DNA from 4 places in the Dactylosporangium sp. NPDC000521 genome. Region 4 is predicted to be linked to each of the others. Evidence: riboswitches for the same ligand, from Rfam matches in the RefSeq annotation. Region 4 holds a riboswitch; each other region holds the start of a gene.
What was found. A riboswitch is a leader RNA that binds a small molecule or an ion and turns the genes downstream of it on or off. The one in region 4 is predicted to bind cobalamin.

Region 1 (2,192 bases), on a different contig from region 4:
CGGACCGCCCGGCCGAGCAGCACGACCTCGTCCACCTTCTGCCGGGCGAAGGCGAGCCGCTCGTGCAGCGCCGGGTCGAGCCGGGTTTCGACGGACAGGTCGACCGGCACGTGCAGCAGCGAGCACGACGTGGACACTGCGACGTGGTCGGCCAGGGCGGTGACGGTCGCGCCGCGGACGGCCGCGGTGCGCAGGTCGGTGCGCCAGATGTTGTGACCGTCGACGAGCCCGGCGACGATCGTCTTCCCACCGAGCGGTCCGGACGCGGCGAGGCGTTCGAGGTTGCCGGGGCCGGCGACGAGGTCCAGGCCGATCGCCTCGATCGGGGTCTGCAGCAGTGCCGGGAGGGCGTCGCCGAGTTCACCGAAGTAGGTGGCGACGAAGAGCCGCGGCCGATCGGTCAGCGAACCGAGGCGGGTGTACGCGCGGCGCAGCCCGTCGATCTCCTGCGGGGTGCGGTCCGCGACGTACGCGGGCTCGTCCAGCTGCACCCAGGTCACGCCGGCCGCGGCCAGGACCGTGAGGATCTGCGCGTACACCTCGACGAGGTCGTCGAGCCGGGCGAACGGGTCCGCGCCCTTCGCCAGGAGCAGGAACGTCGCCGGGCCGACCAGCACCGGCCGGGTGGTGATGCCGAGACGGCCCGCTTCCGCGACCTCGCCGAGGGCCTTGACCGGGTTGGCCGCGAACACGGTGTCCGCGTCGATCTCCGGCACCAGGTAGTGGTAGTTCGTGCCGAACCACTTCGTCAGTTCCATGGCCGGCTCGGCCTCGACCCCGCGGGCCATCGCGAAGTACGTGTCCAGCTCGGACAGGCCGAGCCGGGCGAACCGGGCCGGGACCGCGCCGACGGCGACGGCGGTGTCCAGGACGTGGTCGTAGTAGGAGAACGTGTTGGACGGGATCGCGTCCAGCCGGGCGTTGCGCAGCGTCTGCCACACCTCGGCCCGCAGCCCGGCCGCGGTCTCGTCCAGGACCGCCGCGTCGATGCGGCCCGCCCAGTACGCCTCGACGGCCTTCTTCAGCTCCCGGTTCCCGCCGATGCGCGGGTAACCGAGGACGGTGCTCTGCCCGAATGCGGTGCTCACCACAGGGCTCCTTCCCTCGAAGTCGCGACGACCTCAAGGGAGGGGAGGAGGCAGGGGACGGCGCGTCCCGCTTCCGCCCTGACCCTCCCGAGGGGTCGCCGGCGGCGCACACCGGTCGGTGTGCGCGGTGCGGGCAGGTCTTCGGACTCGCGGGCATGACCACGGATGGTCGCCTACTGGCCGTCGCTTCCCAGACCTCACGGTCCAGTGCTCGATGACGGCGGTCGTTCCCACTCACCGCTGCGGGGCAGTCCCGGTGTCGCACCGGGTTCCCTCTTACGACGCCCCGTCCTCACGAACGGCGCGAACCAGCACTGCCGACCATCCTACGGGTGCCCGGCGGTTCCGGAACCCGGCCACCCACCATGTGACACAGCGATTCGTCACAACTGTGCGGTGCCGCTGCCGTCCTGCGCGACGCGGCGCAGGACGGCAGCGGACCGCCGGTCAGAAGTCGTCGTCGAAGCTGACCGTGCCCGTCACGCCCACCTGGTACGCGGAGACGCGGCGTTCGAAGAAGTTCGACAGCTCCTGCACGTCCTGCAGTTCCATGAACGCGAACGGGTTGCGGCTGCCGTACAGCGGCGCGATGCCGAGAGTGGCGAGCCGCCGGTCGGCGACGTGCTGCAGGTATTCGCGCATGTCGGGCAACGACATGCCGGAGATGCCCTGTTCCAGGAGGTCGGCGGCGAACTGCACCTCGCACTCGACGGCCTCGGCGAGCATCTGCCGGACCTGGTCCTGCAGGTCAGCGTCGAACAGGTCGGGCTCCTCGGCGCGTACGGTGTCGACGACGTCGAACGCGAACGCCATGTGCATCGACTCGTCGCGGAAGACCCAGTTCGTGCCCGAGGCGAGGCCGTGCAGCAGGCCGCGGGAGCGCAGGAAGTACACGTAGGCGAAGGCGCCGTAGAAGAACAGACCTTCGATGCACGCGGCGAAGCAGATGAGGTTGAGCAGGAACGCCCGCCGGTCGTCGCGGGTCTTCAGCTCGCGCAGCTCGAAGATCGAGTCGATCCACTTGAAGCAGAAGTCGGCCTTACGGGCGATCGACGGGATGTTCTCCACCGCGGCGAACGCCGCGGACCGTTCGGCGTCGTCGGT
Region 2 (2,192 bases), on a different contig from region 4:
CGCCGCCTTCAAGGAACCGAATCGGTCAGACAGCCACCGGGTGCGCGTCCGACACGACCGGGCGCTGGCTGCGCTCGGTGAGGTAGCCGAACAGCAGGCCGAGCGTGGCCCAGGTGACCGCCTGGGTGCCGAGCGACGCGAGCCGGAACCGCCACAGCAGCACCGGGGAGAACCCGTCGGGCACCTCGTTGACCGCCGGCAGCAGGGCGATCGCGACCCCCACGACGGCCGCGGCGCCGACGACCGCGAGGGTCGTCGCGTTCCACGTGCCGAAGCGCGGCTGCAGCGACCGGCTGACGACGATCGCGCCGAGCACGGCGGCGACCCCGATGACGATCATCAGGAAGTACAGGCCGGTCCGCTGCTGCAGGGTGTCCGCGTTGCCGGTCGCGGGCGGGTTGGCCGGGTACTTCAGGAACGGCACGAGCGCCACCCCGACGAACCCGGCGAGGGCGACGACAGCGGCCGTGGCGCGGGCGCTGAGCCGGCCGATGCGCCCGATCGTGACCGCGACCGCGATGGCGAACAGGCCGCCGAGCGCGACGCCGTACACGACCGACGCGGTGGCCAGGCCGAGCGTGCTCTGCACGGTCCGGCTGACCGGCCCGTGCTCATGGTCGGCGGCGTGGGCCTCCTCGAACGCGATCGCGTCGTTGATCGGGCCCTCGCCGAACAGGTAGGCGAACAGGAACGCGGCCACACCGGCGACCAGGCCGGTGATCATGCCGCGGACCAGGAGCGTCCGCGCATTCAACATGCTGGCGCCCCGGCTCAGTGGCAGGGGAAGCCGAGCAGGTGCCGGCCGTCGTGGACGAACTCGTGCACCGTCGAACCCGACACGACCGAGGTGATGCCCTGCTCGGCGCCGACGAAGTACAGCAGCACGACGGCGAGCACGACGCCGAACGTGGCCCACGGCAGGATCTGCCGCAGCGGGATCGGGGCCGGTGCGGTGGCCGGGGTGGGAAGAGCCGAGATCGATGCCATGATGCAGCCTCCTGCGGGATTTCGCGTCCCATCGAGCGTTGTCGTGACCGTGCCCGGGTCTGACTCCCACCTGCGTGGTTACAGCGGCGCGACCGTGCCGGGCTTGCACCGGCTTCCGTTCACTGTCACGTGTACGTTTCGGACGGTACGGACGGCGTACCAGCGTGTCAATCGAACGGCCGATTCGGGCACGAGAATCGCGCGCCGCGCCGCTGGTCAGCGTGGCCGGCGGCCGGCGCAAGGGTGATCAAGTTCTCGGTGGGGTGAGGGCGGCGAGATCGGTACCCACCTTGTGCAGGCCGTCGAGCCGCCGGTCGAGGGACGCGCCGGTCGGGCTGAGGAACTCGGCGTACTTCGCCCGGATGAGCCTGCCGTTCGCCGTGAACGCCCACGGGTAGTGCTTGTCCGCGGCGGCAGCGACCTGCGGACCGTGATCCGCCCAGTGCTGACCGGTGGCGCCGGTCAGCCGCGCGCCGGCCGAGTTCCTCGGCTGCACCGAGAGGCTCGGCACCTCACCCGGCAGGGCGAGCACGAGCGCCGTGTGCCGGCGGTCCTTCTCGACGAAGTCGAACACGTGGAACGCCCGGTCGCGGAACGTGCCGGTGACGACGGCGCCCGCGGCCGGCTGCAACTGCGACCAGCCGAGCCGCAGCGCCAGGACCGGGTCGGACCGCTCGAACGTGTAGCCGCGCCGCTTCGCCCACCGCTTCCGGCCGATGCGCGTCCGCAGCGACGACACGACCCCGGCGCCGGCGAACAGGCAGAACAGCGTGCCGACCCCGCCCGTGATCCAGGAGCCGGTGCCACCGGAGGTGAACGCCACGCCCCACGCGATCGCCGCGATCACGCCGGCGACGACGAAGATGAAGCATCGGGTCTGGTAGGGGGCGATCACCGCCAGCGGCTCGTCGGCGCCGAACCGGACCACCTCGACCAGCGACAGCACGAAGAACAGCAGGGCGAGCCCGCCGAGCAGCAGCGCCGCGGACCCGAGGATCCGCCACGCCCGGTCCTGCCCGGCGATCGCCTCCGGGGAGTTCTCCTTCGCGTACCGGTCGACCATCTGCTGGTAGGTGCCGCCATCGTCACGGGTGCCGCCGTAGACCAGGCACGTGTCGAGCGGCCGCATCGTCTTGCCGTCGCAGGTCGGCGTGTAGTCCGCGATGCGCTGCGCCGACTCCTGCTGCCGCTGCGCGGCGGTGCTC
Region 3 (2,192 bases), on a different contig from region 4:
GCTGTCCGTGCCGCCGTGGAACGTGCAGTGCGGGCAGTCACCGAGCGCCTGCGTCTCCGCGCCGAGCCGGGCCGGTTTCGCCGCCTTCCCGGCCCGCCGCAGCAGGTCGTCGGCGACGCCGAGCATCGAGTTGCCGCCGGTCGCGGTGTTGCGGTAGCTCATCACCGTGACGCCGTCGACCCGGGCGAGCACGGCGTCGGCCAGGTTCTCCCCGCCGACCTGCACCGTCGGCAGCCAGAAGGGCACGTCGAGCTCGACCGGCGGGCCGATCCGCGACAGCTCGTCCAGCAGTCGCAGCAGCTGCGGTGCGAGCGCCGCGTGCCGCTCTTCCCAGGTCGGCAACAGGTACGGCTCGACGTCGACGTGCAGCCCCCGGAACAGGCCGGACGCCGCGGCGGCCCGGGCCCAGTCGAGCGCGGTCGCGTGGTCGGTCGTCCAGGCCGGCTCGCCGCCGAGCGCGTCCAGGGTGATCCCGGCGTCGTCGCACAGCGCTCGCAGCCGGGTCAGCTCCGTCACGTCGGCGCGAGGGTCGTAGTACGCGAAGATCGTCGTCACCGAGCGTGCCTTCGCCCAGCCGACGACGGCCTCCGGCGGCTCGCGCCCCCACAGCCACATGGCCCGGGTGCCCGGCGGCGCCACGCTCGTCTCCGGCGCCAGGGGCGGCAGGCGCGGCCGTACGGACGCCACGAGCAGGCCCAGGGTCAGCACGACGCACAGGGCGGCGTGCGCGGCGCTCCTCCACATGTCATCTGTTCGGCCGGTCGTGCCCGGCCCGAAGGATTTGGGTCACGTTGACGTCACTGGGAGCGGTGGGACACGATGAACCCCGAGCGGTCATAGGGAGGAACCCAGTGCGAATCTGGGACGGTCCCGCCACTGTGACCGGGGAGTCACCCTCCAGCGCAAGGGCCACGGCCGCAAGCCGGAAGGTCGGGGGATGGCGGCGATCCGGGAGTCAGGAGACTCCAGCCGCTCGTGCTCCATGACCCAGCGGGCGCGGACCCGCTCGAGGAGGATGTGCCCGTGACGTCGCCGTATCCGTTCTCGGCCGTGGTCGGCCTGCCCGACCTGCGCCTGGCCCTGCTGCTCACCGCCGTGTCGCCCGCGATCGGCGGGGTGCTCGTCCGGGGTGAGAAGGGCACCGCCAAGTCGACCGTCGTGCGTGGCCTCGCCGCGCTCCTGCCGGAGGTCGACGTCGTCGCCGGCTGCCGCTTCGCCTGCGACCCTTCGTCTCCCGACCCGTCGTGCCCCGACGGTCCGCACACCGTGGACACGCCCGCCGCCCGGCGCCGGGCCGCGCTGGTCGAGCTGCCCGTCGGCGCCACCGAGGACCGGGTCGTCGGCACCCTCGACCTGCAGCGGGCCCTCGGCGAGGGCGTGAAGGCATACGAGCCCGGCCTGCTCGCCGCCGCGCACCGGGGCGTCCTCTACGTCGACGAGGTCAACCTGCTGCCCGACCACCTCGTCGACCTGCTCCTCGACGCCGCCGCGATGGGCCGCGCCCACGTCGAGCGCGACGGGGTCTCCGTCAAGCACGCCGCCCGCTTCCTGCTCGTCGGCACCATGAACCCGGAGGAGGGCGAGCCGCGGCCGCAGCTCGTCGACCGGTTCGGCCTGGTCGTCGGCGTCGCCGCGCCCGCCACGGTGGAGCCGCGGGCCGAGGTGGTGCGGCGGCGGCTGCAGTACGAGAACGACCCCGCCGGGTTCGCCGCCCGCTACGTCGAGCAGGACGCGGCCCTGGCCGGCAGGATCGCCGCCGCCAGGCAGTTCCTGCCCCGGGTCACGCTGCCGGACGCGCAGCTGGACCGGATCGCGCGGATCTGCATCGCGTACCGCGTGGACGGCCTGCGCGCCGACATCGTCGTGGCCCGCACGGCGGTCGCCGTCGCCGCCTGGCACGGCCGGACCGTCGTGACGAAGGACGACCTGCGGGACGCGGCCCGGCTCGCGCTGCCGCACCGGCGCCGCCGCGACCCCCTGGACCCGCCGGGCGCGGACCAGGAGCGCCTGGAGGAGATCCTCGACCAGGAGCTCAACGGCCCCGACGACGACCCCGACACCGGCGGCGGTCCTGACGGGGACCCCGACTCCGGCGGTGACCCTGACTCCGGCGGTGGTCCTGACTCCGGCGGCGGTCCTGGCGGCGGCCCCGACGGTGACGCTCCGGACGGCGGCCCTGCTGGCGGTGCCCC
Region 4 (2,192 bases):
AGCGTGCTCGCCGGCGTCGACGGCCTGCTGGTCACCTACGACCTGGGCGCCTGCGACACCGGCGGCGGGACCGACCCGCACGACGCGGCCGCCCTGGCGGCGACGACCTTGGGCCGGCAGGTGGCGCTGGTGCTGGGGCAGGCGCCGTTCCGGGACGCGACCATGCGCAACGACGGCGGTTACTTCACCGTGTACGCCGTGGACGGCGGCACGCTGCTCGCGGTGCTCGGCAGCGACGGGCTCAGCGTCGCCCGCCTGCACCTGGAGGCCCGCCCGACCTGCCAGCGCCTCGCCGCGCTGCGCTGAGCCCGCGACCGCGAGGGCTCACCAGCGGTCGTGGTGCAGGGCCTCGGAGAGCGGGGTGCGGCGGCGCCAGCCGTGGCGTTCCAGGTCCGGGACGGACTCCAGGTGGGTCACCGGGCCCAGGCAGAGCCAGGCGACGGGCCGGACGGTGGCGGGGATGCCCAGCAGGTCGCGGACGAACGGTTCGCGGTAGAACGAGACCCAGCCGACGCCCAGGCCCTCCGCGGTCGCGGCGAGCCACAGGTTCTGGATGGCGAGGCAGACGGAGTAGAGGCCGGCGTCGGCGATCGCGTGGCGGCCGAGGACCGCCGGGCCGCCGCGGCCGGGGTCGTACGTGACGACCACGGACAGGGCCGACTCCAGCACACCGTCGATCTTGATCCGGGCGAAGGTCGCGGCGGACGGGGCGTCGAGGGTGGCCGCGAACGTGTCGCGCTCGGTGCGGACGTGGTCGTGGAAGGCGCCGCGCAGGGCGGGGTCGCGGACGAGGACGAAGTCCCACGGCTGGGACAGGCCGACGCTCGGCGCGGCGTGGGCGGCGCCCAGCACGCGGTCGAGGACGTCGGCGGGGATCGGCGCGCCGGTGAACTGGCCGCGCACGTCGCGGCGGCGGTGCACGACGTCGTACAGGTCGGTGCTCATGAGGGCAGGCTCCCGCTGCTCGTGGCCGCCCGTCACGGACGGACGGCCGGTGACCGCGAGGCCGGTCTTCGGACTCTCGGATCAACGCCTGCACCGTCCGCCTTCCCAGCCCTGGGGCCAGTGACCGCGCACCGCGGGGTGCGCATGGACGGCAGCTCCCCGATCACCGCGGCGGGCCCGTGCCGGATTCACACCGGCTTCCCGATTCTCCCCAGGGCACTGGGGCACCTCGCATCAAGTTCGTGCCGCCAGGCAGCCTACGGCACGCAGAGCCGGTAGTGGGTGGTGAGCCGGCCGTCCTCGACGAGGTGGAACGCGAGCGCCGGCGGCGGCTCGGGCCGGTCCTCCGGCTCCCACGGCAGCACCATCGTCGACTCGACCCCCGGCGCGGCGAGGACCGGCACGCCCGCGAACGTGCTGACGGCGGCGCTGTGGACGTGCCCGCACAGGACGGCCAGCACGTCCGGGTGGCGGCGGAGGACCTCGGCGAGCCGTCCGGCGCCGAGCTGGCGGACCTGGTCCGCGGCGGGCTTGCCCACCGGTACCGGCGGATGATGACAGCACACGAGCGCGGGCATGCCCGCCGACGCCGCGAGGGTGTCGTCGAGCCACTGGAGGGTGTCGTCGTCGAGCCATCCCTCGGCGTGCCCGGGCACCGACGAGTCGCACAGCGCGAACAGCACCCCCGCCACGGTCTCGGCGCGGTCGGTCCGGAACGCGGCCGGGTCGTCGTGGTTGCCGGGCACCGCGAGGACGGGCACGCCGAGCGTCCGGAGCCGGCCGAACGCCGCGTATTCGGCGTCGAGCCCGTGGTCGGCGACGTCCCCGGTGACGAGCACGGCGTCCACCGGCCGGCGGAGGTCGCCGAGGTACGCGAGGACCCGGTCGAAGCGGTCGGGCGGCGGGGCGCCGAGGTGGAGGTCGCTGAGGTGGGCGATGAGCACCCCTGCCGGTTACCCAGGCGGGCGCGCGGCTACCGCAGCAGGTGCGCGCTGCCCGCGGCCTCGAACGCGGCGCGGACGTCGGCGACGCCTTCGGTGAAGTGCGCCCAGCCGTCGACGTGGACCGGCACCACGGTCTTCGCGTCCAGGAGCCTGGCCGCCGCCAGCATTCCGGCCGCGCCGAGCGTGAGGTCGGCGTCGCCGAGCAGCGCGGTGCGGGCCCTGCCGCCGAACAGGATCGCCACGTCGACGGACGGGAAGCGTTCCGCGATCGCGGCGACGACGTCCAGCGACGCGTTGTCGCCG

Region 1: another riboswitch for cobalamin. It lies ahead of metE (5-methyltetrahydropteroyltriglutamate--homocysteine S-methyltransferase); the one in region 4 lies ahead of bluB (5,6-dimethylbenzimidazole synthase).
Region 2: another riboswitch for cobalamin. It lies ahead of ACFY3L_RS04500 (CbtB domain-containing protein); the one in region 4 lies ahead of bluB (5,6-dimethylbenzimidazole synthase).
Region 3: another riboswitch for cobalamin. It lies ahead of ACFY3L_RS32525 (VWA domain-containing protein); the one in region 4 lies ahead of bluB (5,6-dimethylbenzimidazole synthase).

The regions. Positions count from the first base shown of each region.
Region 1 covers NZ_JBIAYW010000007.1:330,730-332,921, reverse strand. Annotated here, with positions in the region: gene metE (5-methyltetrahydropteroyltriglutamate--homocysteine S-methyltransferase) at 1-1,088, opposite strand, end outside; cobalamin riboswitch at 1,203-1,416, opposite strand; gene ACFY3L_RS24395 (ribonucleotide-diphosphate reductase subunit beta) at 1,536-2,192, opposite strand, start outside.
Region 2 covers NZ_JBIAYW010000001.1:944,196-946,387, reverse strand. Annotated here, with positions in the region: gene ACFY3L_RS04505 (CbtA family protein) at 26-757, opposite strand; gene ACFY3L_RS04500 (CbtB domain-containing protein) at 772-987, opposite strand; cobalamin riboswitch at 1,024-1,155, opposite strand; gene ACFY3L_RS04495 (hypothetical protein) at 1,235-2,192, opposite strand, start outside.
Region 3 covers NZ_JBIAYW010000011.1:38,662-40,853, reverse strand. Annotated here, with positions in the region: gene ACFY3L_RS32530 (hypothetical protein) at 1-744, opposite strand, end outside; cobalamin riboswitch at 791-989, shown strand; gene ACFY3L_RS32525 (VWA domain-containing protein) at 1,024-2,192, shown strand, end outside.
Region 4 covers NZ_JBIAYW010000016.1:67,761-69,952, reverse strand. Annotated here, with positions in the region: gene ACFY3L_RS38825 (roadblock/LC7 domain-containing protein) at 1-306, shown strand, start outside; gene bluB (5,6-dimethylbenzimidazole synthase) at 325-945, opposite strand; cobalamin riboswitch at 987-1,192, opposite strand; gene ACFY3L_RS38815 (metallophosphoesterase) at 1,203-1,889, opposite strand; gene ACFY3L_RS38810 (MBL fold metallo-hydrolase) at 1,919-2,192, opposite strand, start outside.